DNA from 2 places in the Sphingobium sp. WR1 genome. Region 2 is predicted to be linked to the other one. Evidence: riboswitches for the same ligand, from Rfam matches in the RefSeq annotation. Region 2 holds a riboswitch; the other holds the start of a gene.
The links. Region 2 has a riboswitch for cobalamin ahead of AC58EF_RS11050 (TonB-dependent receptor plug domain-containing protein). Riboswitches for the same ligand answer to the same signal wherever they lie in the genome.
Positions count from the first base shown of each region.

Region 1 (25,673 bases), on a different contig from region 2:
CCAAGGCGGCGGTGCTGGGCATGACGCGGGCGATGGCGCGCGAACTGGCCGGGCGCGGCATCCGCGTCAATGCGGTCAATCCCGGCGCCACCGAAACGCCAATCTACGCCACTCTGCCATCCGAACTGAAGGATGCGATCGCGGCCGACAGCCTGATGCGGCGACTGGCCCATCCCGATGAAATTGCAGGCGCGGTGGCCTTTCTGGCGGGCGATGACGGCAGCTTTGCCACCGGCAGCATCGTCACGGTGAACGGCGGCGCCTGGTTCGCCTGAGCCTACATCAAAAGGGAGGCGGCCCAAGGCCGCCTCCGGTGCATTAAAGTGGGTAGTGGTCAGCAGCGGTCATCCGGCGGGCATGACGCGGCGCCAGAGATCGTCAAAGGCATGGGCATCGAAGAAGGCGTTGGCCTCGACGACGCGGCCGCCCTTCATGCGAAAGAACCAGGCGTAGCTGTTGGCATAGGCTTGACCGTCGCGAGCGGTGCCGCGTGCGTCGAACAGGATGATGACGCGATCGCCCTCGGCCGTGATGCTGCGCACTGCCGGCTTGATCCCGACCGACATCCGTGCGTTGAACGGGCGGATGACATCGCGGAGGAAATCCTCCTTGGTCGGATAGGTCTTCGAGACGGCGGAATGACCCTCGATCGTCCAGCTGGCCTCGTCAGCGAGCAGTTCGAACGGGGTGCCGGTTCCGGCTTTCCACGCATCGAACCTGGCTGCGACCGCCGCCTTATTCTCTGCCGAGGTCTGCGCTTGTGCGCGGGGCGTGAGGGTGAGGATACCGATGCCGGTGGCGATCAGGCCAAGCGCGGCGTGCGCAACGAAGCGCGGCAGGAAACGGATGTTGCTGGTCATGATGAATCTCCGAAATCGTGGGAGCGGCGATGGCTGGTCGCCGCTCCGATGGGGCGTTAGATTTGCGCAGTCCAGGCGGCGGCCTGCGCGTCCTTCAACATATCCTCGACGAATTGCGGGCAGACGTTGCGGACCTTGCCGGTATCGGCGGGAACGATCCTGATCATGCGGTCGATCATCTCCTGCGGATCGAGATGACCTTGCGGAGACGCCAGCAGCGCGTCGAACGTGGCGCGCAACTCATCACGCTTGGTGAAGTTCTTCGCGTCGTCGAGCCAGCGGAAGGCGGTGTCCGCCATCGTCTCGTTATAGCCGGTCAGATATGCGCCGGGGTTGATCGTCTGGACCTTGATTCCGAAGGCGGCGACTTCCTGCGCGATCGCCTCGGCAACGGATTCCAGCGCGTGCTTGGTCGAGACATACGTGCCCCAGCCCGCCGGGGTGAACAGACCACCCATTGACGAGGTGAAGACGATTTTCGCCTTCTTGCCCTGGGCGACCCATTTCTTGATGAAGCCCTGTGTCAGTTCGAGCGGCTTGAAGACGTTGATCTCATAATTTTTGCGGAACAGGTCGAGCGGGATTTCGCTGACCGGGCCGCTCTCGCCATAGCCGGCATTGTTCCACAGCACGTCGATGTCGAAGCTCTGCGCAAAGGCGACGTCATAGGGGTCGGTGAGGTCGAGTTTCTCGACACGGATATTGTCGAGGCCGAGACTGGCGACCTTGGTGCGCAGCGCGGCCACCTGGGGGCTGATCTGCGTGGTGGCGATGATGGAGTGGCCGGCCTGTGCCAAGCCGATCGCGGCGGCTTCGGCGAAACCCGATCCGGCTCCGGTGATGAGGATGGTCTTGGTCATCTTGAGAATCCTTTCATGCAATGTGGATGGTGGTCGATCGAACTGACTCAGCCGTTGAGCGCGGCGATTGCGGCCTCGGCGATCGCGAAATCCTGGGAGGGGGCGCCGCCCGAGACGCCGACCGCGCCGATCAGCGTGCCGTCGGAGGCTTCGAGCGGAAGGCCGCCTGCGAAGGGCATCAGGCCGCCATTGCTGGCCTCCAGATTATGTGCCGGCGCACCGGGCTGGCAATAATCCCACACGGCTTCGCTGCTCATGGCGAACAGCGCGGCGGTGCGGGCCTTGCCACAAGCGATGTCGATCGAGCCGAGCACCGCGCCGTCCATCCGGACGAAGCCCTTGAGGTGAATTCCGGCATCGAGCACTGCGATATTGGCCGCGACGCCCATGATGGTGGCTTGGTTCATGGCAGCGGCGATCACGCGGGCGGCCTGATCGGTGGTCATACTGTCTGCGATTCTTGCCATCGGTTGTCCCCTTGAATGTTGCCAGCCATTCGCTGGCGGCAGGGACGATTTGCGCCTTTTCGACTGCGTCGATTAGGGTAATAGTTTTCGCATCAATACTGAGTGAGAATCATTAATGCGTGCAACCGACCTCTCCGAATTGGCCGCCTTCGACGCCGTGGCGCGGCATCGCAGCTTTCGCCGCGCGAGCGAGGAGCGCGGCGTGACCGCATCGGCAGTCAGCCATGCGGTGAGCAATCTCGAGGCCAGGGTCGGCATCCGACTGCTCAACCGCACGACGCGCAGTGTCTCGCTGACGGATGCGGGGGCAATGCTGCTGACACAATTGTCGCCGGCGTTTTGCGACATCGGCTCGGCGCTCGATGCACTCAACCAGTTCCGCGACACGCCGTTCGGAAAGGTGCGGATCAATGCTCCCAATTCGATCGCTCCGTTCGTCCTGGGACCGGCGATCGGTCCGCTGATTGCCTCCAACCCCAATCTTGAGCTGGAGATCGTCGCGACGGATCGCCTCGTCGACATCGTCGAGGAAGGTTTCGACGCCGGGATTCGACTGGGCGAGAGTCTGCGCGACGGGATGACCGCCGTGAAGATCAACCCGCGATTGCGCTTCGCGGTAGTTGGTTCGCCCGCCTATTTCGCGCAGCGGCCTGCCCCCAGATCCCCGGCCGAGCTCATCCATCATATCTGTATCCGCAACATGTATCCGAGCAGCGTCGGCTATCCCTGGTCGTTCGGGCGGAACGGCGAAGAGATCGATATCGAGGTGAAAGGGCCGCTCGCCCTTCATGATCATGAACTGATGATCGAGGCGGCACTCGCCGGGGTTGCGCTGGCCTATATCTGGGAGGATCGTGCCAGACCCTATATCGAGAGCGGGCGTTTGGTTGCGTGCCTGGAAGACTGGATCGTCCCGGAGGACTGGCTCTACCTATATTATCCGACCCGCAAATATCTCTCGGCGGGCCTGCGTGCGGTTATAGATGCGCTCAAGGTCGGAAAAAATTGAGCCGAACGGCGGCGTCCGGACAAAGACGGGCGGGAACGCCGAAGCGTCTCAGACAACCATGCAACGGTTAATCCAATTGGAGGATGCGTAAGAAACAGGGGGATGTAGGCACGAATCATAACCATCGGCAGGAGAGTATGTTGTCCACCCCAATCGACCGTCAGCCCCTTCGCCATGTCGTCATCGGCGCCGGCATGGCCGGCATCCTGGCCGGCATCAAGCTCAAGGAAGCGGGGAAAAGGTTCGTCATCTATGAAAAGGCGGACCGGCTGGGCGGCACCTGGCGCGACAACCGCTATCCGGGGCTGACCTGCGATGTGCCGGCCCACGCCTATACCTACAGTTTCGAGCCTTATGCCGAATGGGAAGCTTATTATGCCCGGGGCGATGAGGTGCGGACCTATTTCGAACTGACCGCCGCCAAACATGGGATCATGCCCGACATCCAGTTCGGTCGTGAAGTCATATCCTGCGTCTGGCACGAGGCGGACGGCTGCTGGCTCCTCGGCCTTTCCACCGGAGAAACTGTGGAAGCCGATATCGTCATCGCGGCCTCGGGCGTGCTCCATCATCCCCGGATGCCCGACATCGCCGGGCTGGACAATTTTGCCGGCGACGTCTTCCACAGCGCCCGTTGGCAGGACGACGCGCGGATCGACGGCGCCCGGGTCGGGGTGGTCGGCAACGGATCGACCGGGGTCCAGATCATCACCGCGCTGCACGATCGCGCCGATACACTGGTGCATTTCCAGCGGTCGCCGCAATGGATCATGCCCGTCCCCTATTTCCGCTATAGCGAAGAGGAGCGTGAGGCATTTCGCCGCGATCCGGGTTTGATCGACGCGATCCGCTATGACGAGGAATATTGGAACAATATTCATCGCTTTACCCGCGCCATCACGGAAGTTGACGGGCCGGATATCGCGATGATCGAAACATTGTGTCTGGACAATCTGGAAAACAGCGTGCGCGATCCGGTTCTCAAGGAGAAATTGCGGCCGGACTATCGCGCGGCCTGCAAACGTCTCATCTACTCTTGGCGCTATTATGATGCTGTGCAGGAGCCCAATGTCGATGTGGAGCGCGAAGGCATATCCCATATCGAGCCAAACGGTGTCCGGTTGAAGGATGGGCGACTGCGGGAACTGGATACGCTGATATTGGCGACCGGTTTTCAGGCCGACCGCTTCATCCGGCCGACCGAGGTTCTGGGTCGGGACGGCCTGTCGCTGGACGATGTCTGGTCGCCGCGTCCTACCGCTTATTATGCGGTCACGATCCCGCGCTTCCCCAATTTCTTCATGTTGAATGGCCCGACCGGGCCGGTCGGCAATTTCTCGTTGATCGACATTGCCGAGCGGCAGTGGGACTATATCGCGCAGTTGCTCCAGCCCCTGTGGGATGGCCAGTCGCGGACGGTGGAGCCGAGCATCGCCGCGCATGAGGCCTATGAGGAGCGGCGCGTGACGGCGGCGCGCACCACCATTTTCGGTTCGGGTTGCTCAAGCTGGTATCTCGATGCGACCGGCGTCCCGGCCAGCTGGCCCTGGAGCTATGAGGCGTTCGCCGAGGCCATGGCTGCGCCCGTTTGGCAAGACTATGTCCTGCGGCCAGTCGCCGAACCGGCGGTGCCGGCCTGACGGACGGGGCGGCGGTCCATCCTCTTTCCCGCTCCGCCGCCCTCCATTTTTCACGACTTGGAACGGGTTGGGGGGACATGCTCATCCGGTCACGCCGCGCCCTGTCGGAGATCATTTCTGCGTCTCCCATTCCATTAAAGAATACGCATATGCAGCAATTTTTTGGAGAAAATCTCCGCTCGTCGTAGAATATTTGACGAACGACGTTTTTCTTGTGCAAGGAGGGAATGGGCGCTCGATCATGCCAGTAGGCGGGCGCCGGGGTCAGGCGCTTTCCGTTCCGGTGCAGCTAGGGGCGAGGCGGCTTCGGGGAAGGACGGGGTTATATGCAGATCAGGAGCGGACGGATGGCGATGTCCCCGTCGCTGGACAGTCTCGACACCAGCATCATCGATATACTGCGGGTCAATGGCCGCGCGACCAACCAGGAAATTGCCGAGCGGCTATCGGTGACGGCGGCGACCGTGTCCGCCCGCCTCCAGAAGATGGAGGATGCGCGGGTGATGCGCGTCGTGGCGGTGACCGACTTTGCCGCCCATGGCTATAATGTCATCATCGCCCTGGGGGTAAAGGTGCAGGGGCGCAATGTTCGTGATGTCGGGCGCGACCTGGCGGAGCTGCCGGAAATACTCAGCGTCAATATCATGAACGGTGAGCATGACATCGAACTGCTCGTTGTGCTCCACGATTTCTCCGAGGTTCAGACATTTCTGTTCGACCATATCGCCGCAATCGAGGGAGTGGCGCACATCGCGTCGGGCATCGCGGTCGACATTGTGAAGTTCGAATTCAACGTGGTGCCCTTGTGAGCTTGCCGGAAGGTTGGGCACGCCTGGACAAGCTGGATCGGGGGATCGTCGAAAAGCTCGCGCGCGACGCGCGCATTTCCAACCGCGCCATCGCTGCGGAACTGGGCGTGACCGAAGGAACGATCCGAACGCGGATCAGGAAATTGCAGAGCGAAGGCCTGATCCAGTTCACCGTCGTGACCGATTTCCGCATGGCTGGCGCGCCCAATCTTTGCATGTTGGGGATCGACGCGGACCCCTCCCATATTTCCGATCTGGCGCACCGTCTGTCGGATATTCCGGAAATCACCTGCGTGGTGGCGCTGCTGGGGCGTTACAGCCTGTTGGCCATGGGACTGTTCACCAATATCGAGCAGTTGAATGATTTGATCACCGACCATATTCGGCTGCTGCCCGGCGTGCAGCGGGTCGAGGCGTCCATTTCGGTCCATAATCTCAAATATGAGGCCGGCATCGCCAAGATTACGCGCGGTGCTACAGCGGATCTCAGGGCAACTGAAATGCGCTAGGCCGAAAGGCCCGGTATGCGCATCGTGGCGACCACCGCTTCTTCCAGCAATCGGGGGAACTCCGCACTATCGAGCATGAATGGCCCAGGGCGGTTGCTGAGCGTATTGTTCAGTACGCCGTACATGACCTGAAAGGCGAAACGAACGCTGTCGGTGCTGATGCTGCCTTGATCAATATCCTGCTCTCCCATCAATCGCTCGATATAAGTGCTGGCAAGATTGTGCGCATTGCGGCGGAACGGCTCCCAGGCTTCGCTTGCATCCAGGCTGACCTTGAAGGCCGAGCGGAAAAACGTCTCCTGCTCGATATAGCGGGCCACCTGCGCCTCGACCAGGCGTGGCAGGATTTCCCGGAACGGCGAAGTTCGAACGATATTTTCAAGCAATGGTCCTGACTCGGCGGCAGCAAAGACCATCACCGCCTTGAACAAGGTGATCTTGTCGGGAAATCGTGAATAGAAGGCGCCGGTCGAGCAGTCCGCGGCGGCGCAGATGTCGCTGATGCCGATATCGTCAAAGGCATGTTTCCGCGCAATCGCCAGCGATTCCCGGATCAGCCGGTCTCGCAAGGTGCGGCTGCGCAACTGAAGCGCGGGAATGACCCCGACCCGCACAAGATCTTCGTCGATATCGGGTGCTAGAATGGCCTTGGTCATCCGCTCTGCATTGCCGATCCCGCACGGATTGTCCATCGGGGCCAAAAACAGAATAAGAATCTCATTCGTATTGACGAGATGCCGCATCCGATGATAGGCGGACGTCAACGAGCCCGACCGCATCGGGATTCGATGGAGAAGGATCGCATGAAGACAGCCTCGTTCAATCCCATGGCCGACCGTCGCTCGATGCTGCGAACGACCCTGGCCGTCACCGCGGGAGGGCTTCTGGCCTGCACCGGGCAATCCCTGATCGCGCAGGCGACCACACCAAAGGCCGTGTCCGCCTCGGGCGCGAAACTGGTGCTGCTGGGAACGAAGGGCGGCCCGCGCGTCGGCGGAAGCCGGTCCAACCCCGCCAATGCGCTGATGGTGGACGGCAATGTCTATGTTATCGACACAGGCATGGGCGTGACGGCGCAGATCGTTAAGGCGGGGCTCAACCTTGCCGACATCCGCGCGATCTTCATCTCGCACATGCATTCCGACCATCAACTCGAATTCGGCAATCTGGTCTATAATATGTGGGCGGCCGGCGCCTTGCGTCGCCCGGTCGACGCCTATGGGCCGGTCGGGATCGAGGCGATGGCGGCCGATTTCTGGCGTCTCAACCGCATGGATGTCGCCACGCGCATGGCTGATGAAGGGCGCGCCGACCCGGCGACGCTGCTGCGCGCGCATGACCTTGCGGCAAGGCAGGGATCGGTCATGTCGGCCGACGGCGTGAGCGTCACCGTCTTCACCACGCCCCATCCGCCGCTCGACAATCTGGCTTACCGGTTCGAAACGCAATATGGGAGCGTTGTCTATTCCGGCGACACAGCCTTCAATCCGGCGCTCGCGGACTTCGCCCGCGACGTCGACGTGCTGGTGCACGAGGTTCTCTATGTTCCTGGCGTCGACCAGCTGGTGAAGCTTGCCAACGGGACGCCTGCCTTTCGCAACCATCTGATCGAAAGCCACACCACGGCCGAGCAGGTCGGCCGGATCGCGACCCGCGCCCGGGCCAAGAAGCTGGTGCTCAGCCATTTCGTGCCTGGAGACATGGACTGGATTACCGACGCGATGTGGCGCGACGAGGTCGCCAAACATTATGGGGGCGAGATCGTGGTGGGTCGCGATCTCATGGAAATCCCGTTGAAATAAACGGACGAGAGGATGACGATGCGCAACCGGATATGCCGGCTGCGCGATCGGGGCCTTGCCGGATGCCTGACCATTGCCTTGTTCCTACCGGGCTGCGCCTTGGCGGCTGCGGGCGGGCAAGGCGTGTCGGCGCAACCGGCCGTCGCCCCGGCGCAGCAGCAACGCAACCCGCTGACCTCGCCCTATCCGGCCGAAGCGGATGGGCAGGGGCCCCGTTTTGGTCCCCATTATTTCATGCTGCGCAATGCCGAGGATTGGCGTTTCCTGAAGGATCCGAAGGCCAGGAGAGATTGGGCGTCGCCGCTCAAATATATCCCGCTGAACGATGAGGGCAGCATGTCCTTGTCGCTGAACGGCGATCATCGCAGCAGCGTCAGCCTGTCCACCCGGCCGCTGCTCAACGACAAGGCGGACCGGATCGAGTTTCTCTCGCGCACGGCCATTGCGGCGGATCTGCGGATCGGACCGGCGGTGCGCATCTATGGCGAACTTGCTTCGGGGCAGATTTTCGGGAAGAATGAGGGCAATGCCATTCCGATCCAGCGCAATGACCTCATCGTGCAGCAGTTGTTCGGTGAATTCCGTGCGCCGGTGGGATCCGGCGTGGCGCGGGTGACGATCGGGCGGCAGGAATTTTTCGACGGCCCGCGCTTCATCATCAGCCCGCGCGAGAACCCCAATATCCGCGTATCGATGAACGGCGCGCGGCTGTCGATGGACTGGCGGCGTTTCCGCTTCAGCGCCTTCCGGTTCGAACCGACGCGGCAGGGTGCTGCCCTGTTTGACGATGCGATCGGCAACGGCGAAACGCTGAGCGGCGTCTACGGCAGCTTCGTCGCGGCCGACGGCCCGATCATGGGAGGGAAGGGGAGAATCTATTTCGATCCCTTCTACTATCATTTCGAGAATGACGACCGCACGCTGGGCAAGCTTTCCGGTTCGGAGCGGCGTGAGACCTATGGCGCGCGTCTGTGGGGACGGGTGGGGCGCTTCGCCTTCGATTGGACGGCCATGAAGCAGGATGGCCGCTTCGGCCATCGCACCGTCGACGCCTGGGCGGTCAGCACCAACCAGTCGATCGCGATCGGCAAGGGCGGCGCCGCGCCCCGGCTGGGTTTCCATGCCGATTTTGCGTCGGGCGGCGGCACGTTCGACAGCGACGGCAGGATCGGCGCGTTCAACTTCCTTTACAATGCGACCATCATCTTCAGCGACGATAATTATCTGGGCGCGATCAACATGATGGGTGTTGCGCCGACGCTGGCGGTGCCGGTCGCGAAGGGCCTGCAACTGACGGGTGAGGCTGGCTTATACTGGCGGCCGGATGAAAGTGACGCCGTCTTTCGCGGCAATGCGCAGCCCTATGTCGGGACGCAGAATGTCGCGGGCAGGCACGTCGCCAATATTGCGCGTCTCAAGGCGAACTGGACGATCAATCCCCATGTCTCGCTGGCGGGCATCGTGAATTATGCCGATGCCGGAAAAGTCTTACGCCGGGCGGGTTATGGCGATAATCTGTTTGTCCAGACAATGTTGATCCTGCGGTTCTGACGCCGTGGCCGCCGTCCCGTTGCCGATCACCGTGCCAGCCGGAACAGGAGCCCGTCCTCCGTTGCGCTGCGGGAAAGGGGAGGAGAGAGGTGCGGTGGTCGGGATGCGATCCGATAGCGCAAAATTGATCCTGTGCTGCGCCATGACGCTGTTCGTGAGCGGCTATGCCCTGCAGACGCTGAGCTTTTCGATGCCGGGGCTGGTGCGGGACTGGCGCCTGGCAAGCAACTGGGCGGGACCGTTGTTGTCCGTTGCGATCTTCGGTCTGTTGCTGGGGTATCTGTTCGTGGCGCCGCTGGCCGACAGGGTAGGGGAAAGGGTGGTGATCTGCGGCGCGCTGCTGGGCCTGTCCGCCGCCACCCTGCTCTGTCTCGCGGCGTCCGGCGTGGCCCTGCTGGCTTTCGGCCGCCTCATGACCGGCATGGCGGTCGGTGCCGCCGTGCCCGGTGCCGTGTCGATCGCCAGCCGCCATGGCAGGCGGCGATGGCGCGGCGCGCAGGTCATCGGCATTTATCTGGCCTTCTCCAGCGGCTTTCTGGTGGCCGGGCTGATGAGTGGCTGGCTGGTGCCGCTTTGGGGATGGCGGGCGCCATGGGGTTTTTCCGTTCCAGTGGCGCTGATTTCCGCTGCGCTGCTGTGGAAGATGTTGCCGCCGGGCGCGCCAATCCGGCCGGTTGCAAGGCCCCTCCCCATATTGTTCGCGCCGCGGTTAAGGGTCGGGACGCTGCTGTTCTGGCTGATCTTCTCCATCGGGCTTGGTCTCTTTTACGCGCTGCAGGCATGGATGCCCTTATTGAGCGCGCGCGAAGGCCAATCCTATGGCAGCGGGGTTGCTGCGACGAGCTTCTTCACCCTCGGCACCGCCTTTGGCGCGGTTCCGGCCGTCTGGTGGTCCGATCGCCTGGGGCCGTTCCGCGCGCTCCTCGCCCTGGGCGGCATGGGGTTTGCGGGCGTGCTCCTGCTTGGATGCTTCGCCGCACGGGGCGGTTTCCCCTTTCATGCCGCCGCCTTTCTCTCCGGGATCGGCATAGGCGGGGGGCAGAAGGGCGTGATCGCGGCGGCGGCCCTCTTCTACCCGCCGTCCGTCCGCTCGACCGGCCTTGGCTGGGCGCTGGGCATAGGCCGGCTGGGCGCCGCGGGCGGCCCCTTGCTTGTCGGCTATCTGGTCATGATCGGAATGGCGAGTGGAACCGTGCTGCTCTGCCTTTCCCTGCCCGCGCCGTTGCTGTTGTTCTCCTGCGCGCTGCTCGACAGGATCTACGGCCGCATCGACCGCGCCCATTTTCACCCTGTCGATTCAGAGATGATATGACCCAAGATCCCCAATTCATCCTCTCCCGAAATGCGATGCGCCCGCTGCAGATTGCGGCGGTTACGCTTTGCATCCTGCTCAACGCCCTCGACGGCTTCGATGTGCTCGCGATCAGTTTCGCTTCGCCTGGCATCGCCAGCGAATGGGGCATCGATCGTGCGGCGCTGGGCCTGGTCTTGTCGATGGAACTGATCGGGATGGCCCTGGGATCGGTCATTCTGGGCAATGTCGCGGATCGGATCGGGCGGCGGCCCACGGTTTTGGGATGCCTCGTCATCATGGCCGGCGGCATGGGGATGGCGACGCTTGCGACGTCGGTGGCGGGCCTGTCGGCGATCCGCTTCCTCACCGGCCTCGGCATAGGCGGAATGCTGGCCTGCACCAACGCGCTGGTCGCGGAATTTTCCAATGATCGCCACCGCAATCTCGCCGTGGCGATCATGGCGTCGGGCTATCCGATGGGTGCTATCATTGGCGGCTCGATCGCCACGGGCCTGCTGGCGGAGGGCCATTGGCGCGATGTGTTCAGCTTCGGCGCGGTGGTGACGGCGGCCTTTCTGCCGATCGCATGGTTCCTGCTGCCCGAATCGGTCGGCTTCCTTGTCCAGAAACGCGGCCCTGATGCGCTGGACCGGATCAACGCGACCTTGCGCCGGCTTGGGCATGAGCGTGCGACGGGCCTGCCCCCAGCGCCGGAGAAGGCGGCGAAGGCATCGATCCGCCAACTCTTCGCACCGGATCTTGCGCGTAGCACCATCCTGCTGACCGTCGCCTATTTCTGCCACATCATGACCTTCTATTTCATCCTGAAATGGATTCCGAAGATCGTGGTCGATATGGGTCATGCCGCGTCCCAGGCAGGCGACGTGCTGGTGTGGGCCAATGTCGGTGGACTTGCCGGAGCGACCTTCCTCAGCCTGCTGACCTACCGCATCGGCGTTCGGGCGCTGGTCATCATTGCCATGCTGGCTTCGACTGCGCTGGTGACGCTGTTCGGACAGGGGCAGGATAGCCTGACCGAACTGGCGCTGGTCGCGGGGGTCGCAGGATTTTGCACCAATGCGGGCGTCGTCGGCCTTTATGCTCTGTTCGCGAAAGTCTTCCCGACCGCCGTGCGCGCGGGCGGGACAGGATTTGTGATCGGCATTGGCCGGGGCGGTGCGGCATTGGGGCCGATCGTGGCAGGCTTCCTGTTCAGCGCCGGTTTCGGCCTTGACCTGGTTTCAGCGTTGATGGCGACCGGCTCGCTTGTCGGCGCGCTGGCGCTGCTGCTGCTCGGAAGGCACGCACAGACATCGAAATAGACATCGAAATAGACAAGGATGCCAGCCCGTCTCAGGCGAGCAAGGCGATCGATGAATGATTGTCCAGTTCGGTGTCGGCGAAAATGCGCCGTTGTTGCTCGGCGAATAGTTGATCGATCAGCATGGTGACGGTTTCGCGGGCGGCAACTCTGCTCCCGATCGCCTTCATTCGCCCCTCGACCAGGCGATCGCATCTGCGCCAGCCGGCAATACCGAAGGGCAATCAGGATCCGTCGCCGCACGAAACACGGCTTCCGCCACGTCCTGGGCCGTGGTGACAGGGCCGGTTCCGGCGCTCTGCATCATGGTCAGCGTCTGCTGCGCGAATTCGGCATAGGGTTCGGGGAAGCCACCTGCTTCCATGATCTGCCCCTGCGCCGTGGAAGCGAAGCTGGTCGAGGGGGCCATGCCGGGCATGACAACCCGCGCCCTGATGCCGAACTGCGCCAGTTCGAGCGCAGCAGATTCGGTCAGCGCGTTCATCGCAGCCTTGCTGGCGCGATAGACGGACAGCAGCGGCAAGGGCTTGTAAGTCGAACTGGAACTGACATTCACGATCACGCCCGATCCTCGCTTGCGCATGTCCGGCAGAACCGCCTGCATCATCGCCACGGCGCCGAAGAGATTGGTCTCGAAGATATCCCGCACTATTGCCATGGGCGTGCCTTCGACGGCGTTGAGCCAGCCGACGCCTGCATTGTTGACGAGCACATCAATGGGGCCGGCCTCGGCGACCGCGGCCGCAATGCTGTTCGCATCGGTAACGTCGAGCGGCAGCAACCGTATCCGGTCTGAAGTCGGCAAGCTGCTGGCGCCGGGATTGCGCATGGTCGCGATGACGTTCCAGCCCTTGTCGAGGAAATAGAGGGCCGTTTCACGTCCAAATCCGGTCGAGCAGCCGGTTATGAATATCGTCTTCATCGTCAAACTCCTTGCGGGGGACCGTCGGAGCCACCAAGATATGAACGATCCTTCAGTTTTGGAATTCGCATATGAACCGACCCGAGCCTTCGGTCCTCCGGCCCCGCAAAACGCCGCGACAGGCTCGTTCCGCAGCGACGATCGAGGCTATCCACATCGCGACCATTCAGGTTTTGCTGGCGGGCGGCGTAGGACGGCTCACGACAACGCGCGTAGCTGAACGGGCGGGCGTATCGGTGGGGACGATGTATCAATATTATCCGCACAAACAGGCGCTGCTGTTTGCACTGGTCGAGCGCCAGTTCGATCTGATTGAAAGCGCTATGCGGGACGCAGCCGAGCGTCTGATGGGATGCGGCCTCAAGGCGATTGCGGAAGGCCTTGCCACGGCCTGGCTCGATGCGAAGATGGCGGACATGGTCGCGTCCCGCGCCATCTATGGCATCGCCGCCGAGTTCGATTTGTCAGAACTCATGAACAGGGCGGCGACATGCATGACGCAGATGATCGAAAGCCTGCTCGCCGTCGCACCAGATGCGGACTTTGCCGATCGGGCTTCGGTCGCCTTCATGCTGGCAGCTTTGCTTGGAGGCTCCGTCCGAGTGGTCATGGAAGCAGACGCTTCCGAAGATAATTTTGCATGTCTGCGCCGCGAATTGCCGCAGGTGTGTCATGCGTATCTCGTTGCAGCCAACCGAGGCGCTACAGCGCAAGCCCACCTTTCGCTTTGAGGTTTGGGGTTTGGCCTGCGCAAGGCTGCAAAGGAACAGCCTCTTCACTGTTTCAACAACCGGGGACGAAGCCGGCGGCGGATTCTGCGCAAGTCGCGCTGTGCTTTCTTCCACGCCATCCACGTTCCGGTTCCGCATATGAGCGTGACCATCGCCAGCAAGGGGAGGACGACCAGATCCCAGATTGGCCGAGTGCGCAGGACAGGGAAATCCAGGCTATGAAGCCCATCCTGCAGCCATCGGAAGCCCCGGCCGTTGCGATCGAAGGCCCGGACAAGCTGGCCGGAGCGGGCATCAATGTAGAGCAACGACCGCTCAGGATCATCAAGCTGCGCGCGCCAGACAGGCAGAGGCGCCGGGAATTTGTGGCTGTAATAATAGCTGTCTTCGCGGGTCAGCCGTTCCAGCTTCGTCAATGGCATGGACCGGACGATCACGGATTTGAGGGTGCCCTCCTCAAGTGGCGAGAGCTGGCCGTTGCTATCGTAGCGCGTCGACTTGCCCTGCCGTTCCATAACGATGAGATAGACCTTACCACCCAATGGCGCGGTTTCGACCCGAACCGTTTCTTTCGGCAAGCCGGGCAGATGTTCCAGGGCAGAACGAACCGAGCTCCACTGCATTTCGCCGGCAAGCTGCTTCCGTTCCGCAAAGCCGGCCATGCTGTCCAGAAAGCCCCATGGGTTCATCGAGAACAGGCCGCTCGCGACCCAGGTCAATGTGAGGATGCCGAAGAACAGGCCGAACATATGATGCCACCACCAGATCCCGCGATAGGGCGATCCGATGGAGCCATCGCGCCTTCGCCTGAGCCGCGCAACCCCCACCCAGAGGCCGGTGGCGGTCAGGAAACAGCCAATCAGGGATGTCCAGATGACCACCTGGCTCCACAAGGCTCCGTCCTGACGCAACAAGGTGGGGTAGAGCCAGTGCGGTACGGCGCCGAGCCAGCCCCAGAAGCGCTCGAAACGGCTCGTCTGCTGCACGACCTCACCGGTTCGGCCGGATATGTAGATTTGCGTGCCCGCCGGATCGGCATAATCCACACGATGGAGCGGCGCGTTGCGGCGGTAGGTCTGCACGGTCCACTGGTCGATGGATGTTTCGGTGATAGCGTCCGGCATGGCTTCAATATGCCTGCCCGCCGCAAATTCGCCGGCGATAGACCGAACATCCTGTTTGCCGACGCCCTTGAACGGCTGTCCGTCGATCAGGTCGATGGCTTCCGGGATGGTGCGCATTTGCGCGATGGGCCGGGTCGGGTCCAGCGCCGGCGTAACCCGCAACACGGGTCGTCCTGCCATCATTTCGATGCGGACGGACGACAGGGCGCTCTCGGGCGCCATGTCGATCTTGTGCCATATTTCCGGTGCGGGCCGCTGGAGGGGCGCCAACCCCTCCAGCTGCTCGGCCGGCATCAGGCGGGGATAATCCACATACATCATGACAAAGCCGGACAGGCACCAGATCGTCATGAGCAGCCCGATAACGACGCCCAGCCAGCGATGGAGGAAGAGTATCGGCTTCAGCATGGCCTTAGAAGCTCAGGCCATAGGTCACACGCAGCGTGCGCGGTACGCCCCGGTTGAAGAAGGAGAAGCGGCTATTGGTCCCGTCCAGCACGCCCGCGTCGGTCACAGCCGAGGAATAGCCCCGTGTCGCATATTCCTTGTCGAAGATATTCTCGACATTGATACCGAACCTGTTCCGACGTGCATCGCCATCGACGTAAAGATAGGCGCCAGCATCAACCAGCGCATAATTGCCATAGTTGCGGCGGCCAAAGCCCGATAGCGTCGACCAGGTGTCGCCGATCCAGCTCAAGGCGACGTTCACGCCGAAAGGTCTGTCTTCCGGCGTATAGGCGAGCGTCCCCTTGGCATATTGCTCGGGATTGCGATCGCGCTGGATTGTGGCGCCCGGATTGCGGATGCGTGCGTAAGTGTAGCTCGCGTTGAGGCTCCAGCCACCAGCCAGGCTGGCGATGATCTCGAACTCCGCGCCGCGCGAGCGCACCTTGCCTTCCGTGTTGGAATAGGTGCCTTCAGGGAAAGCCGGATTGTCGTAGTCATAGTCGATGAGGTTGGTGATCCGACGTTCGAACCAGGTCGCCTTCCACCGAATCTCCGCCCCGCCTGCGGGAAGGAGGCCGCCCACGGACGCATTGAAGTTCAGACTCTGCTCGGGCTTGAGATTGGGATTGCCGATCTCGCAGCAGGGATCGTTGCCGTAAAGCTGCGATGCGTCCGGCAGGATGAAGGACGTGCCGCCATTGGCTTCCATGAAGAAGGCGCTGCTGAAATCATAGCGACCCGAGGCGTTCCAGATCGTCTTCTTGGCGCCGCCGGTCTTGTTGTAGCGCAGTCCCGCCGCCAGCTTGCCCTTCGCCGACAATTCGTCGGTGGTGCGGACCTGGAAGATGCCGGCATGGACCTTTTCATTGGTCGGCGCGATCAGCAGGACGTCGTCGCGGCCGTTGAAACTCTGGAAATCATAGCCAAGAAGATATTCGAGACCCGGATGCAGGTGCAGCTTGACCACGGCGCTGCCGCCCCAGTCCTGATAGCCCCAGAATGTTCCAGCCGGGTAGACCACGATTGGCGGTCCCGATGGAATGGGGTTGCGGATCTGGACATAGGCCGTCTTCCAGTCGTGGAAATAGCCCTTCAGGAAGAACTGGATGCCATCGTCCGCGGTATAGTCGAGGCGGGCGCTGGCGATTTCCTCATTGCGATCGTTCCGGCTTTCCCTGATCCGGGTCGCCGACAGATTGTCGAGCTTTGCCTCGGTGTGCTGATATTGCAGGTTCAGCGCCAGGTCGGGCGTGAACTCATATTGATATTTGACGCCGGCCGACCAGAGGTCGTGCCCAAGCTTGGTATCGGTCAGGCTGGGCTGATAGGCGCTGAACGGCGTATAGCCTTCAGACTGGCTGCGCGAGGCATAGGCGACGAAGCGATGTCCGTTGACACCGCCGCGGACATAGCCGTCGAGCGTCGTGCCGGCGCGGCTGTCGATACCGGCGTTGACCTGACCGTTGAAATCGTCGGTGAAGCTGCGGGTCACGACATTGATGATGCCGGCGGATGCCTGCGTCCCGTAAAACAGGCTCTCACCGCCCTTGAGCACCTCGATCCGCTCGATCATGCTGGCTGGCAACGTGTCGTTGGGTGAGGTGCCGCCATAGAGGCGGTTGTTGAGGCGGATGCCATCAAGCGTGAAAAGAACGTCCTGCGTACGCGATCCCTGGAGAGACACATCGACATAGGTGAAGGGACCGTTGCGCGAGCGGATATAAAGGCCGGGCACGCCTTCCAGCACTCGGGCCAGATCGACTGCCCCGCTGTCCTTGATGCGCTTTTCGTCCAGCGTCACGATGTCATGGCCGTAACCGGACAGCTCTTGAGGCAGCGTTTCTTCAAGGCTCTGGCCGGTGACGACGATGCTTTCGCCATCGGATATTGCTTCTTCGGCATGGGCCATCCCGACCATTGTCGCGAAAGCGATGGTGGACGCGGTTATGCAAAATATCTGTGTTATGGATTTCATGTTCGAACCCCCAAAATCTGACATCGGGAGCTTTCCGCTCTCCACTGCCGTCGCAAGTTACGAACGGTCCGACACCGTGACGGAAAACCTCCGTAACGGTTGCAAGGGCGTGAGCCGGACGCAGGCAAGCGACCGGCGCAATGCGCCGTTGCGGCCAGGCCGCCACCTTATTTGCCGCTCGAACGGAGTTCACCGTGCCTTGGCCATCCCCTGGACCAAAGCAAGAGCGACCAGACGCCGGCAGGTCTCCTGGCTCGCGGGTCATCGCTTGATGCACGGCCTTCCCAGGCCTCGCATGACTTAGCGTCCGGCCCAGTGGCTAGCGGCGTGGGACGCTTTGCCCCGCCGCGCATGTGCATCGCGCTCGCCGCTTACAGTTGCAGGGACAGCCTCGGATTGGGATGGAATTCCATACGGAAGGCCATCCGCACCGCGTTCCCTATTAAGTCCCTTTCGGGACACCGGCGCGATCTTGTATCCGGCAAAGCCCAGAGCCGTGCCGAACGCGGGGCTGTTACAGCGAGCGGCCGGGCGCCGCAAGAGATCAGTTGTTCGGCACGATCGATTGCAGGCGCCACATGCGGTTATAGGACAAGGTAACGGCGCAAAGCGGTGCCAGATCGATTGCGAGCGCGGCGCTTTGGGTTAGGCCCAGCATGTGGATGAGTGCCGCGCGAATCATCATGGGATGCGTGATCGCGCATATGCCCCGGTCATCATGGACCAACCGATCCAGCCAACGTCCGATCCGCTCTTGAGCGAACGGCAGGGTTTCGCCATCGGGCGCGCCATTCGCGGGATCGCCCAGCCATGCAGCCAATGATTCAGGCTCCTTCTCATGGATATCTGCGAAGCTCAGCCCCGCCCATCGCCCGGCACCCATGTCCGCAAGCGACTCTTCGCGCTGGGCGCTCACGCCCATGGCCAGGGCCGTTTCCGCCGCTGCAAGGGCTGGACTGCTGATGAACCGATCGCTTGCCCTGGGCGGTCTGAAGCCGGAGGCATCCTTGCGCCCGCGCGCATCGAGCGGTTCATCGGTGTTGGCAAATCCACCGATTCTGCTCATTCGGGTGGAAGCGGCGCAAAGCAGGATGAGCGATGCGGTCAGAAATGCCTCCGAACAAGTTGACGCTGTCTGCCTAAGGGTTCAAAGGGGCGGCAGCGCTCAGGATGAAGAAGCCGGTGAAAATCCGGGACGGTCGCGCCACTGTAATCGATGTCGGCTTGCCGCGTCGAGAGTCAGACCTTCGCCTGAGTTGATGACCTATCGGGACGCGCAATCCCGCAACGGAGTATGATGATGGCAATAACCGCCGCCCTGTTCGACGATGGTTTCATTCCCGTCCGCGGAAGCAGCTCGATCCCGCTGAAAGATATTCTGCCCTGGGGGGTGTTAGGCACGCTGATCGCCATGATCTTCCTGTACTTTGTGAGCACGGAACAAGGCGCTTATGCGCTTTTCGGCGGCATGTATGTGCATGAATATGTGCATGACGGCCGGCATCTCCTCGGCTTTCCCTGCCATTGATGCCGCCTTTCCATGACGAAGGATCTTTTGTGGCGCGGGATGCTCGCCGGCATTCTCGCGGCCCTGCTGTCGACCCTGTGCGCGCGCATGGTGGCCGAACCCCAGATCGATCTGGCTATCGCCTATGAACAGTCCCATTCGGCGCACGATATGAGCGCCATGGGTGGTAACGGGGGGGAGGAACTCGTCAGTCGCGAGACGCAGAAGGGGGCGGGCCTGTTCACTGCCCTTGCCCTCTATGGAGCGGCGGTTGGCGGCATATTCTCGCTGGTTTTCGCTTATGGCTATGGTCGCGTCGGCCAGCTCGGGCCGCGCAGCTTCGCCCTCCTGCTTGCAGGCCTCGCTTTCCTGTTGGTCGTGATCGTTCCGGGGATCAAATATCCCCAGACGCCCCCTGCCGTCGGCAAGCATGAGACCGTGGGCGTTCGCACCGCAGCCTATTTCGGGATGCTAATCCTGTCGCTGGGCGGGGCTGTCATTGCCGGCAAGCTGCGTTCCTCCCTGCTGCGCACATGGCGGGGTTTCGATGCAACTCTGCTGGCGACCGGGGCCTATCTCATATTGGTCGGACTGGGTCAGTTCCTGCTGCCGACAATTGATGAGGTGCCTGCAGACTTCCCGGCAACGCTGCTATGGGATTTCCGGATAGGGTCGATTGCCACGCAACTGCTGCTCTGGGCCACGATCGGCATCGTCTTCGGCCTTTGGGCGGAACGCCTTCTCAAGCGTCAATAGTTGCCGGATGACGATCAGATCATCCTTGATGGTAGCTTTGCTGGATGTTCGCTAACAAAGCTGCCTGACCGCAATCGACCGGAGCCGGAAGCCAGTCAGGACAAAGTGGATCGTGACGCTCCAAATCTGGACGGGGTTGCAAGGCGTGCGACGGCTTGCGATCGGACCGTTTCGCCGATACCGATCCCTGGATAACATATGTCTTACCTGGCAAGCAGGGGACATCAGGGATAGAGCCGGTTGTTCGTTCGCATCGTCTGCACCTCCATCCTGACGGCCGCCGCTGCGACAATGGCCATGGACGCCCGAGCAAGGACCGGCGCAGTGGATGTGCCTTCGCAAAGGCTGAGCGCCGCGATCGCGGAACTGGCCAGGCAGACACAGGTCGAGATATTGTTGAATGCCCCCGGATTGGAGGGCAAGCGCACAAGGCCGGTGCATGGAGCCATGGCGGCCGAGGGCGCGCTGAGGCACATGACCCGAGGGCTGGGCGTAAACATTCTTCGCGTCGGCAGGAACCTGTATATCGTGCAGCCGGCCCTATCCCGTTCGGCAAGTGTGGAAGCCCCCGGCCCGGCGAGCGATACTGACATTCTGGTCACGGCGCGGCGGCGGCTGGAAAAGGGGGGAGAGGTGCCGCTGCTGGTGGCGCGCAATGGTCCCGATGAGTTCAGCCGGCAGGCGGTCAGGACGCTGGCCGATCTGGCGCGCGTCACACCGGGATTTGTCGCCACCGGCCAGACGTCCAGCGCGACGCCGCTACTGGTCATGCGTGGGCAACGGCGATCGATCAGTGACGAAAACCGCCTTCCTCTGGTGGTCTATCAAGAAGAGGTGCCGCTGCCTAACCAGGCGGCCCTTTCACCGCTTTACGACATGGCCTCCATCGAGATCCTGCGGGGGCCGCAGGGAACATTGTTCGGCCGCAACACGACCAGCGGCGCGATTCTGCTCCATTCCGTCCAGCCGGGCAACAACATGCCATCCTATGTCGAGACCGATGTCGGCAATTACGGCATGAACCGGATCGAGGGAGCAGTAGAACTGCCCCCGATGGGTCTATGGTCGCTGCGGATTGCGGGGCAGCGGATGCGAAGGGATGGCTTCGTCCACATGGCATCGGGCGGTAGGGCGGATGACGTGCATAGCGATGCCGCTCGTGCGGTGCTGCGTTTCGCGCCGGAAGGGATGTTTCGATCACTCCTTACGCTGGATATGCTCAATGCCGACGAGCGGGGTTCCGCCCAGATACTGACAGGCGTCTATGACGGTGGGACTGCTCGCACGGCAGAAAATACGCCTTACTTCGATTGTGGTCAGGGGGCATGTGATGTCGATGCCTTGCTGGAACGGCAACAGGGGCTTGGGAGGAGGACGTCCCAATCGGGGCTTTCGCCGCTTTTCAGACGGCGCTTCCGCGGGGTGACGAACATCGCAGAATATGGCGATGACGATTTGCTGTTGCGTAATATCGCAGGCTGGCGGTCGACCCGGATCGTCAACGCGCTGGATGGCGACGGAACGCCGCTGGCGATCAATGACCTGAGCGGCCGCGCCAATCTGAGGCAGCTGACCGAGGAATTTCAGGTGCAGGGCCGGCTGGGCGGAGCGCGTTATATCGCCGGGGTCTTCTTCCTCGAAAGCGCGCCGGCGGGGACCATGTTGCAAAGGAGCGCGCAATTCGTTCGACCGGGGAAACCGGTCAGCAGCATCGCCAACTATCAGACCTTTCGAAGTACGGCCATCTTTGGCCAGGTGACTGTTCCTCTGGCGCCCAGACTGACGGCGGATTTGGGACTGCGCTATACCGGAGAACGGGTGCGAGGCTGTTCCTTGCGCAGCGTGGACGCACAGCCCTTGTCGCGGACTGATTGCATCGACATGGGAGGATCTTTGACCTCCTTCCAATCCGGGCGAGTGACCTGGACGGCCGCCCTGACCCGGAGGCGGGGCGAAAGCAGCCTTTATTTGACAAGTCGGCGGGCTTTCCGGTCGGGGGGCTATAACAGTCCGACCTTGGGCGGCAGACTTGCGCCGTTCCAGCAGTTTGGCCCGGAAAGTTTCACCGATCTCGAAGTGGGAGCCAAGGGACGGTGGGCAATCGGTCCAATCCACGGCTCCTACGCCACCGCCGTCTATGCAGGCCTCTATCGCAATATTCAGCGGGCGCTGTTTCCCGATCCCGACTTCGATGGCGACGGCGATCCTGACAATGATCCCATCTCCCTCTACGTCAATATCTCGCGCGCCCGCGTGATGGGGATGGATAGTGAACTGGCGGTCAGCATCGGGTCTCATCTGCGCGCGACGGTCAGCCTGTCCTATGTCGATGCGCGCTATACCAAAGTCGATGCGCCTGCGTTGCTGGCGCCCTTGCTGGGCAGTGACCCGATCAACAACCGTTTTTCCTATACGCCGCGCTTTAGCGGGATCGTGAATCTGGTTCGGGAATTTCCGCTGCCTGACAATCTGGGGCGGCTGGAACTGGGGGTCGACTACAGCCATGTCAGCACGATCCGCTTCGCCGAGCGGGCGAATGAGCGTTTCGGCATCCAGCCTACCTATGGTCTTCTGGGCGGGGTCATCGGCTGGAAGCGGGTAGGGGGGCGACCGCTCGATCTGGAAATCTGGGGCCGCAATCTGACGGATCGTTATTATGCAAGCGCCGGCGGGACGCTCAATCCGATATTTACGGCCGCCACGATCATTCCGGGGGCGCCGCGGACCTTTGGCCTGCGGATGCGATATAGCTTCGAATAGTCTTTGCGGCGTGTGGCGTTCAGGGCTCCACCAGTTCGGCGCCTGTGGCGCTTTCGTTGGCGACGCGGGCGATGCCGCTGGCCTCCAGGCTTTGGAGGAAGCCACGCGTGACACCGACACGGAAACTGCCACTGATCGGGCGGCGCGCAAGAGAGGCGCTGGCGACCACGATCTCCTGCGAGCTGTAGCGGTTGATCTCCGCAACCGCCTGGGCGAGCGGCGTGCGATCGAAGACGACCATGCCTTGCCGCCAGCCAAGCTGCTGGCGGAGATTCACCGGCGCGATGCTGTAGCGGCCGGCTCGCCAGGTCAATTGGGTGTCGGGCGAAAGCAGGGTCGACTGGGCTGGCTGTCCGGCCACCGCGGGCATGTCGACGCGCACACGGCCATGCGCCAGTGTCACCCGCACGCCATCCTCGCCCAAATCACGGACGGCAAAGGCCGTGCCGAGCGCCGTCACCGTCACGCCTTCCGCTTCCACCACAAAGGGTTTGCGGGGATTTTTCGCCACCTCGAAGAAAGCCTCGCCCTGCTTCACCTGCGTGCTGCGGCGCGTGTCGCTTTCGCTGACCGACAGGGTGGATCCGGTGTTGATCGTGATCATGGATCCATCGGACATGCGGAAGGATGCTTGCTGACCGATGCCGGTGGAAAATGTGCGCGCTTCCACCTGGGCGAGTTTGGAGGGCATATCCTGGTGCCGCTGCCAGGCAAGGCCGCCGATGATCAAGGCTCCTATGGCTGCCGCCGCCGCGACCGGGCGGCGCCAGTTGCGGCGCGGACGACGATTGGCCAGCGCCCTTTCGCGAATGGCCAGGATCCGGGCGTCGGCGCGCATCTTGCCGGCCTCCTCCCATGCCTGCTCGACCCGCGCCCAGGCCTTGCGATGCGCCTCGTCGCGAGTATGCCAATGCTCGAAGGTCAGATAATCCTCGGCCGTGGCGTTGGGAGAGCGGAAATGACTGAAATAGGCCGCAGCGGTCGCTTCCGGAGAATCGATCTGTTCCAGTGCGCGGGCGTCGAAAGCCTTGTTCATGGTAAGTCCCTCGCGGCGAGGAAACGCACGGCCTTCATCAGATGCCGCCCGACAGCGCTCGTTGAAATGCCCAGATGCTCGCCGATCGCGTCGTAGGACATTTCCTCGAAGCGATGCAGGACGAAGGCGTCGCGAGTCAGATCCGGCATCGCCTCCAATGCCTCGACCAGCCGATCCACATCCTCGCGCCCGCGCAGCACGCGCTCGGGCGTGCGATCCTCTACCGGGTGGAAAATGTCCGTCAACTCGCAATGGGCGCTGCGCTCGCGGGTCCGATCGCGCCGTGCGCGGTCGGTCAGGACGCTGGCTGCGACCTGGAACAGATAGCCTTCGATATTGTCGATCGCTTCGGCCTGACCGCGCACATACATACGCAGCAGCACGTCCTGCACCAGATCGTCGACATCGACGGCATCGGCGCGCTTGGCGATATAACGACGTAGCGCAGGCACATAGGCCGACAGATCGCGCGAGGGCGCGACAGGGGCCGGCGATGTCCTGCGTAGCGAGAAAATGGCACTTTGCTCCGGTCGATCGGTGCCGACCCTTTAGCCGAGCGAGGTGAAGAGCGTCATCTGAAATATTTTTGTCATGACCCCGAATGATCGGCGCGCGGTTGCGTCTTGCGATCATCGGCCCTTCCGAAAAACGAAATGAGGGCCGAGCCACGATAAGGGGAAATCAGACTTATGGCCTATCGTACAGCATCCGCATTGCTGCTCGCCAGTTCACTCGTCGCAATCGCAGCGCCGGGCGCCCATGCCCAGACCGCGCCGCAGGTCAGCGACGATCCGGGAGGGCAGATCACCGTCACGGCGCGCCGCCGTGAGGAAAGCGCGCAGACCGTTCCGGTTTCCGTTACCGCCTTCAATGCAGAGATGCTGCGCGAAAAGGCCGTGGTCAGCACCCAGGACCTGACCTACACCACGCCGGGCCTGAACGTCGCGCCGCAAACCTCGCGCGACACGCCGAGCATCGTGATCCGCGGCCAGCGCCGTGCCACCGCGGGCGCGGCGGCTCCATCGGTCGTCACCTATTTCGCCGACGTTCCGCTGCCCAATGAAGGTAGCATCGTGCCGACCTTCGATGTCGGCTCAATCCAGGTGCTCAAGGGGCCGCAGGGAACTTTGTTCGGCCGGAATACCACGGGCGGCGCGCTGCTGCTCTATCCGGTCGCGCCCAATTACGACTTTGGCGGCTATGGGCAGCTGACGCTCGGCTCCTATAATGAGCGGACCTTCGAAGGCGCGGTGAACGTTCCGGTCGTCGCAGACAAGGCGGCGCTGCGCCTGGCGGGGCAGATTGCCCGCCGCGACGGCTATACCAAGAATCATGGCGTCGGTGGCGATCTGGACGATCGTCACAACAATGCTTTCCGCGGTTCGTTGCTGCTGGAGCCGATCGATGGCCTCAAGAATGTGACGGTCTTCGACTATTATAAGGCAAAGGAAAATGGCACCGGCACCGTCCTGAATGGCGTCTATCCGAACCCGGCGGTCGCAGGCGGCGGCAATGCCCGCACGGCGGTCAACGCCCCCTATTTCGATTGCGGCGTCGCGGGTTGCGACATCGACATCGCCCTAGCCGAGCAGCGGGCGAATGGCGTGCGTGACGTATCGACCAGCATCGCACCGCGCTCCAACCGCACCTTCTGGGGCATTGCGAACACCACGACGCTGGATGTGGGCGCTGTCACCTTCAAGAATATCTTCGGCTATCGAAGCAGCAAGGTCGACGCCGTGCGCGACATGGATGGCACCTATCTCCAGCTCAACGAAAGCCTGTCGAACACAGCCGTCGAGCAATATTCGAACGAGTTCCAGATCATGGGCAAGCTGTTCGACGACAAGCTCGACTGGATCGTAGGCGCCTTCTATCTGAAGAGCGATCCGACAGGCGTGAATGGCGGCGTTACCTATGCGGCGGTCATTCCGGGCCGCACCTTCACCTATAATGAAAATTATAACAACGCGACCAGCAAGGCGCTGTTCGGCCAGATCGGCTATGCCTTTGGCGGTTTTGCCGATGGCCTGCGTTTCAACGGCGGCTTCCGCTATACATGGGACAAGTCGTCGGGCTGTTCGGTGGCGATGCTGTCCACGCTCGATCGCATTGGCCCGGATGCTTGCGAAGAGCAGGGCGGCAAGACGGGGGCCGAAAAGTCGAAGGCGCCGACCTGGACCCTGGGCTTCGACTATAAGGTGAATGAGGATCTTTTCCTCTACATTACCAACCGTCGCGGTTATCGCGCGGCCGGTTTCAATCAGAGCGGTCTTTCCTCCTATTTCGA
Region 1 covers NZ_JCATID010000010.1:2,865-28,537, reverse strand. The annotation lists gene AC58EF_RS13265 (SDR family NAD(P)-dependent oxidoreductase) at 1-275, shown strand, start outside; gene AC58EF_RS13260 (nuclear transport factor 2 family protein) at 345-860, opposite strand; gene AC58EF_RS13255 (SDR family oxidoreductase) at 917-1,720, opposite strand; gene AC58EF_RS13250 (GlcG/HbpS family heme-binding protein) at 1,768-2,187, opposite strand; gene AC58EF_RS13245 (LysR family transcriptional regulator) at 2,303-3,196, shown strand; gene AC58EF_RS13240 (flavin-containing monooxygenase) at 3,337-4,836, shown strand; gene AC58EF_RS13235 (Lrp/AsnC family transcriptional regulator) at 5,184-5,645, shown strand; gene AC58EF_RS13230 (Lrp/AsnC family transcriptional regulator) at 5,642-6,154, shown strand; gene AC58EF_RS13225 (TetR/AcrR family transcriptional regulator) at 6,151-6,897, opposite strand; gene AC58EF_RS13220 (MBL fold metallo-hydrolase) at 6,958-7,956, shown strand; gene AC58EF_RS13215 (alginate export family protein) at 7,969-9,507, shown strand; gene AC58EF_RS13210 (MFS transporter) at 9,650-10,819, shown strand; gene AC58EF_RS13205 (MFS transporter) at 10,816-12,123, shown strand; gene AC58EF_RS13200 (hypothetical protein) at 12,155-12,292, opposite strand; gene AC58EF_RS13195 (SDR family oxidoreductase) at 12,289-13,044, opposite strand; gene AC58EF_RS13190 (TetR/AcrR family transcriptional regulator) at 13,116-13,775, shown strand; gene AC58EF_RS13185 (PepSY domain-containing protein) at 13,820-15,307, opposite strand; gene AC58EF_RS13180 (TonB-dependent receptor plug domain-containing protein) at 15,312-17,324, opposite strand; cobalamin riboswitch at 17,547-17,805, opposite strand; gene AC58EF_RS13175 (histidine phosphatase family protein) at 17,869-18,390, opposite strand; gene AC58EF_RS13170 (CbtB domain-containing protein) at 18,625-18,852, shown strand; gene AC58EF_RS13165 (CbtA family protein) at 18,865-19,587, shown strand; gene AC58EF_RS13160 (TonB-dependent receptor) at 19,828-22,347, shown strand; gene AC58EF_RS13155 (FecR family protein) at 22,367-23,383, opposite strand; gene AC58EF_RS13150 (RNA polymerase sigma factor) at 23,380-23,835, opposite strand; gene AC58EF_RS13145 (TonB-dependent receptor) at 24,073-25,673, shown strand, end outside.
Region 1: linked by a shared signal. The riboswitch ahead of AC58EF_RS13180 (TonB-dependent receptor plug domain-containing protein) and the one ahead of AC58EF_RS11050 (TonB-dependent receptor plug domain-containing protein) in region 2 are both predicted to bind cobalamin.

Region 2 (5,380 bases):
TCCTGGCCGTCGATCAGGACATGGCCTTTCACCGGGACAAGGCCGAGCATCGCCCGTGCGAGCGTCGACTTGCCCGCGCCGTTGGGGCCGACGATCCCGACCAGGGCGCCGGCTCCGAAGCGCGCGCTGATTCCGTTCAGGACGGATCGTCGTCCAAGGGTGACGCGGATCGCGTCCAGTTCCAGCATCACCATAGCCGCCGCTCGCGCATCAGATGGAGGAGGAAGATCGGGATGCCGAGGAAAGCCGTGACCACGCCCAGCTTCAGTTCGTTCATGATGTTGATCAGCCGCACCGCTATATCGGCGAAGGTCAGCAGCGCGGCGCCGCCCAGCGCGGCGGGCAGCAGGATCGCCGAGGGGCTGCGATCGGTCAGTGGGCGCAACAGGTGCGGCACGATCAGGCCGATGAAGCCGATCGCGCCCGACACCGCCACCGCGCCGCCCACGCCGATCGCCGTGCCGAGCAGCAGGCGAAAGCGCGTGCGGCGCAGGTCCACGCCCAGCGCCTGCGCGCCATCCTCGCCCAGCGTCAGCGCATCGAGCGCGCGGCCATCCCACAACAGCAGCACCATGCCGGTGACGATACAGGGCAGCGCGATCCAGAGATGGTCGAAGGAGCGGTTTTCCAGACTGCCCATCAGCCAGGTCATGATCTCCATCGCGGCGAAGGGATTGGGCGAGAGGTTGAGCGCCAGGGCGATGCCCGCCTGCGCCAGCGTCGCCACTGCGATCCCGGCAAGGATCAGCGTCAGCGAACTTTCCGACCGTCCAGCGAGGAAGAAAAGGAGCAGCAGCGACAGGCAGGCGCCGCCGATCGACAGGAGCGGCAGCATCACCGGATGAAGCTCGGCCAGACCGAAATAGAGCGCGCCTACCGCGCCCAGCGCCGCCGCGCTCGACGTTCCCAGCACCGACGGTTCGGCCAGCGGATTGCGCAGATAGCCCTGCATCGCCGCGCCCGCCAGGCCCAGCATCGCGCCGACGGCGAGGCCTATGAGCGTGCGCGGCAGGCGCAGGTCGAACAGGATGATGTCCGTCACCCTGTCGCCATGGCCCCAAAGCGCGGCCCAGATGTGGGGCAGGGGGATGTCGACCGCCCCTAGCAGCAGCGATCCGATCGCCGCCGCTGCCGTGAGGACGGTCAGGCCCGAAAGGAGCAGGATGCGCTTTTGCGTCATCTCCATCATCTTAGCCATTTGCCGCACATGCGCCGGCGATTATGGGGAGAACCATGTTGCGCAAGGCCTTTCTTCTTTCCCCCTGCTTGTGCCTGCTCGTGGCGGGTGGATCGGTGCTCCGGGCCGGGGCGCCGGTCGCCGCACCAGTTACTGGGCCGGCTCGCCCGCCGCAGCGTATCGTGTCGCTGAACCTCTGCGCCGACCAGCTTGTCCTTGCGCTGGCCGACCGCAGCCAGATCGCCGGGCTGACCCGCAACGCAAGGGATGCGGAGATGTCGGCCGAGGCGGCGCGAGCGCGAGGCCTGCCGCTGCTCCGCAATTCGGCCGAGCAGATATTGGCGATCGGGCCGGACCTGGTCGCCGGCCTGCCGGCCTGGCGCAGCGCCATGCCGGGGGGATTGAACCGGCGCGGCTACCGGACGCTCGACCTTAAGAGCGCGGACAGTCTGGCGGATATCTACGCCTCGATCCGGGCGACCGCCGTTGCGGTCGGCCATGCCGATCGGGGCGAGGCCATGGTCGCGCGGATGAAAAGGGAACTGGCGGGGCTTCCCCGGCCGGGGCGGGGCCGCGTTGCCGCCTATTATCAGCGGCGGGGATATATGACCGGCACGGGCACGCTGATCGACGATCTGATGCGGCATATGGGGCTGGTGAACCTTGCCGCGAAGCTCGGCAAGCCGCCGCTGGCGCAGGTCAGCCTGGAGGAGATGGTGGCGGCGCGCCCCGACTTCCTGATCGTGGAAAGCGCCACCGACCGCGCGACCGATCAGGGCAGCGAGATGCTGCACCATCCCGCGCTGCGCGACATTCCCCGCATCAGCATCCCGCAAGCCTGGACCGTGTGCGGGACGCAGGCCTATGCCCTTGCCGCGCGCAGCATGGCCGGACAGATTATGCAATGGGATAGGGCGCATCGCTGACATTCATTCTTAACGAGACGACGCGCTGCCGGGTGCCGCGCGTCGCCCGACAGGTCAGAAGCTCAGGCGGACGCCGCCATAGGCGGCGCGCCCGGCGGTGGCGAAGCTGAACACTTCCTCATAGTCTTCGTCGGCAAGATTCTCGACCCGGCCGAACAGCGCGACGTTCCGCGCCAGCTTATAGTCGAGGCTGAGGTTCACCAGCACATATTCCCGCATCGATACGGTGACGGGGGCATAGCTGGGGTCGGTATAGGCCGTGTCGGTCGCGCGGCCATTGTAGCGGATGGTGAGGGTGCCGGAGAGCCGCTGGTCGGCGCTGCTGACCGTGGTGTTGAAGCTGGCGACATGCCTGGGCCGACGGATTTCGCGCACGCCATCCTCCCTGGCGTTGAGCCATGTATAGGCAAGGTCGAAACGCAGTTGGGGCAAGGGCTGGGCGCTCACGAACGCCTCGATCCCATGCTGCTTGCTCTTCGTGTCGCGATTGGCGGGTGTGGCGATGAAATCGGGGGCGGGGTAGCTGGTATAGATTTCATCCTTCAGCGTGGAATCGAACCAGGTCGCGCCGATCGTCGCCCAGCCGCCGACGCTCTGTTCAAGCCCGACTTCCCAGCCTTCGGATTTTTCCGGCTTCAGGTTCGCGTTGCCGATATAGGTGCCGTCCATATAGCCGTAGAGTTCATAATAGCCGGGATTCTTGACGCCCGTGCCATAGGCGGCGCGGATGCGCGTGCCGGTCGGCAGCGCATAGCTGCCCTGAACGCGCCAGGTGGTGGTATCTTCGAAGCGGTTATTATCGTCGTAACGCACCGACCCGCCCAGCGAGAGGGGGCCGGCGGTCAGTTCATATTGGCCAACCAGGCCCAGATTGTCGGTATGACGCTTGCCCTGGAAGACAAAATCGGATGGCGTCGTGTTTTGGAAACTTTCCCGCTCCACATCGACCGCGCCGGTGATGCGGTGCGTCACCGCCTCCGTGCCCAGCGTCAGGCTGGAGGTGAGGGAGCCTTTGTAGCGGCGGCCCTTGTCGCCATAGTCGAAGCCGAAGGCGTTATACCCCTTGCGGGTGGTGTCGGCGAACTGGCCCGACAAGGTGCTGATCCAGCGCCCGTCCAGCCCCGTGACCTGCGCGGACAGCAGGCCATAGAGCGCTTCGTTGCGATAGCGCACGCCGGGGCTGTCGACGGTATAGCCGAAAAGCGGGCTGGCCGGATCGAACTCGCTATTGTTGGTGTCCGCCCTGGTCAGACTGTAGCGCAGCACGCCGGTCAGCTTGAGGGCGTCGGTCGGCGTCCAGTTGAGCTTGGTGCTGGCGCCCAGGCTTTGCGAGCCGATGTCCCGGCTGCCGCCGCGCGCGGTCGGATAGCCGTCCGTGTCATAATAGGAGGCGGACAGCGCATAGTCGAAGGCGTCGCTCGCGCCCGCGATCCGCGCCGCGCCGCTGACCGTGCCGAAGGAGCCGCCCTCCGCCCGCGCGCTGATACCCGGCGCTTCCCGGCCCGACAGGGTGATATAGTTGATCACGCCCCCGATCGCGTCGGAACCGTAGAGCGAGGATTGCTGGCCGCGCAATATCTCGATCCGGGCGGCGGGATCGGCGATCAGCGTGCCGAAATCATATTCGCCATAATAGGGGTCGGCCGCCTCTATGCCGTCGATCAGCACCAGCACATGATTGGCTTCGCTGCCGCGCAGGCGGATTTGCGTCTGACCGCCGACCCCGCCGATGCGGCTGACGGCGATGCCCGGCACGTCGCGCAGCACGTCGGACACGACGCGGGTTTGCCGCGCCTCCAGCGTGGCGGCGTCGATCACGGTGACGGACGCGCCGAGCTGGCTGGCCCTGACGCCCTCGCCGGAACGGGACGCGGTGACGATGATCTCGTCGCCCGGCGGCGTGCCCGGCTCGCCATCGGGCGTTTGCGCCAGTGCGGGCGTCGCCGCCGCCATGGCAATCAGGGAAATGGTCGTAACGAACTTCATGGAAGGCCCCCTTCCGAACACCGGCAACGAAGGCGGGGCCTGCCGATGCGCCTATCGCGATCGACCGGCGCAGGGCTGGCGAGCCGGCGTCATTGCGCTCGACCAGCCTGCGCCGAAGCGGCCCGCGCCGCTTGGTCGTCGCTCGACGGACATCCTTCCGTGCCCCGGCCTTTCCCTGGACCTGGGACATGAGCGACCCACGCCGGCTGGTCTCCTGGCTCGCGGGTCGTCGCTTGATGCACACCTTCCCAGGTTTCCCCAGTGGCTGTCCCGGATCGGCCCGGAACCCGTGCATCGCGCTCGCCGCTTACAGTTGCAGGGACAGCCCTGGATTTGCCGGCTTTCTGGAAAGCCGCCTCACCCTGTTCCCATTCAAGCCCCTTGCGGGGCACCGGCGCGATCATGCGGGACGCATCTGCGCCCCACATGATCGCCCTTAGCGCAGCTTGCGATTTTCGCAATCGGCTTTCGCTTTTGCTGTGGGAAGCGGGGCTATCGACCCAGGGCCCGAAGACGTGCGCAGCCCCTTTTCCTTTGCAAAGACGGTGAAAAACCACAAAGGGGGCAAGTCGAGGGGGCACCATGAAGAAACATTGTCTGTCCATCCTGTTGCTGATTGTGCCCACCGTCGCCCGGGCCGAAGCGCCGGGCGACGCGCCATCCATCGTCGTGACGGGCGCGGGGCTGGACCTGCCGCCTGGCACGCCGGCCTATGGATCGGTGGTGATCGACCGGCAGCGGTTGATGGACAGCGCGTCGGGGCGGATCGAGAGCGTGCTGGGCGATGTCGCCGGATTCCAGCAGTTCCGTCGGTCCGACAGCCGATCCTCCAACCCGTCCAATCAGGGCGCCACGCTGCGCGCGCTGGGCGGCAATGCGTCGAGCCGGACGCTGATGCTGCTCGACGGCGTGCCGATCGCCGATCCCTTTTTCGGCTATATCCCCTTCAGCGCGCTGGCGCCCGAACGCCTTTCGGTCGTGCGCGTGACCCGGGGCGGGGGCATCGGCGTTTTCGGGGCGGGGGCGGTCGCCGGCACGATCGAGATGGCGAGCGCAACCCGCGACCAGTTGCCCGATTTCGCCGCCAGCGCCTTTTACGGCAGCCGCGATTCGACCGAATTGTCCGCCACCGTGACGCCGGACCTGGGCAGCGGCTATGTCTCGCTGTCGGGACGCTGGGACCGGGGCGATGGTTTCCAGACCACGCCCCGGTCCCAGCGCAACGCCGCGACCGCCCCTGCCGCTTATGATGGCTGGTCGACCAATTTGCGCGCGGTCGCGCCGATCGGCG
Region 2 covers NZ_JCATID010000007.1:88,896-94,275, forward strand. The annotation lists gene AC58EF_RS11035 (ABC transporter ATP-binding protein) at 1-194, opposite strand, end outside; gene AC58EF_RS11040 (FecCD family ABC transporter permease) at 188-1,180, opposite strand; gene AC58EF_RS11045 (ABC transporter substrate-binding protein) at 1,234-2,103, shown strand; gene AC58EF_RS11050 (TonB-dependent receptor plug domain-containing protein) at 2,158-4,089, opposite strand; cobalamin riboswitch at 4,277-4,499, opposite strand; partial or broken gene AC58EF_RS11055 (TonB-dependent receptor) at 4,672-5,380, shown strand, end outside.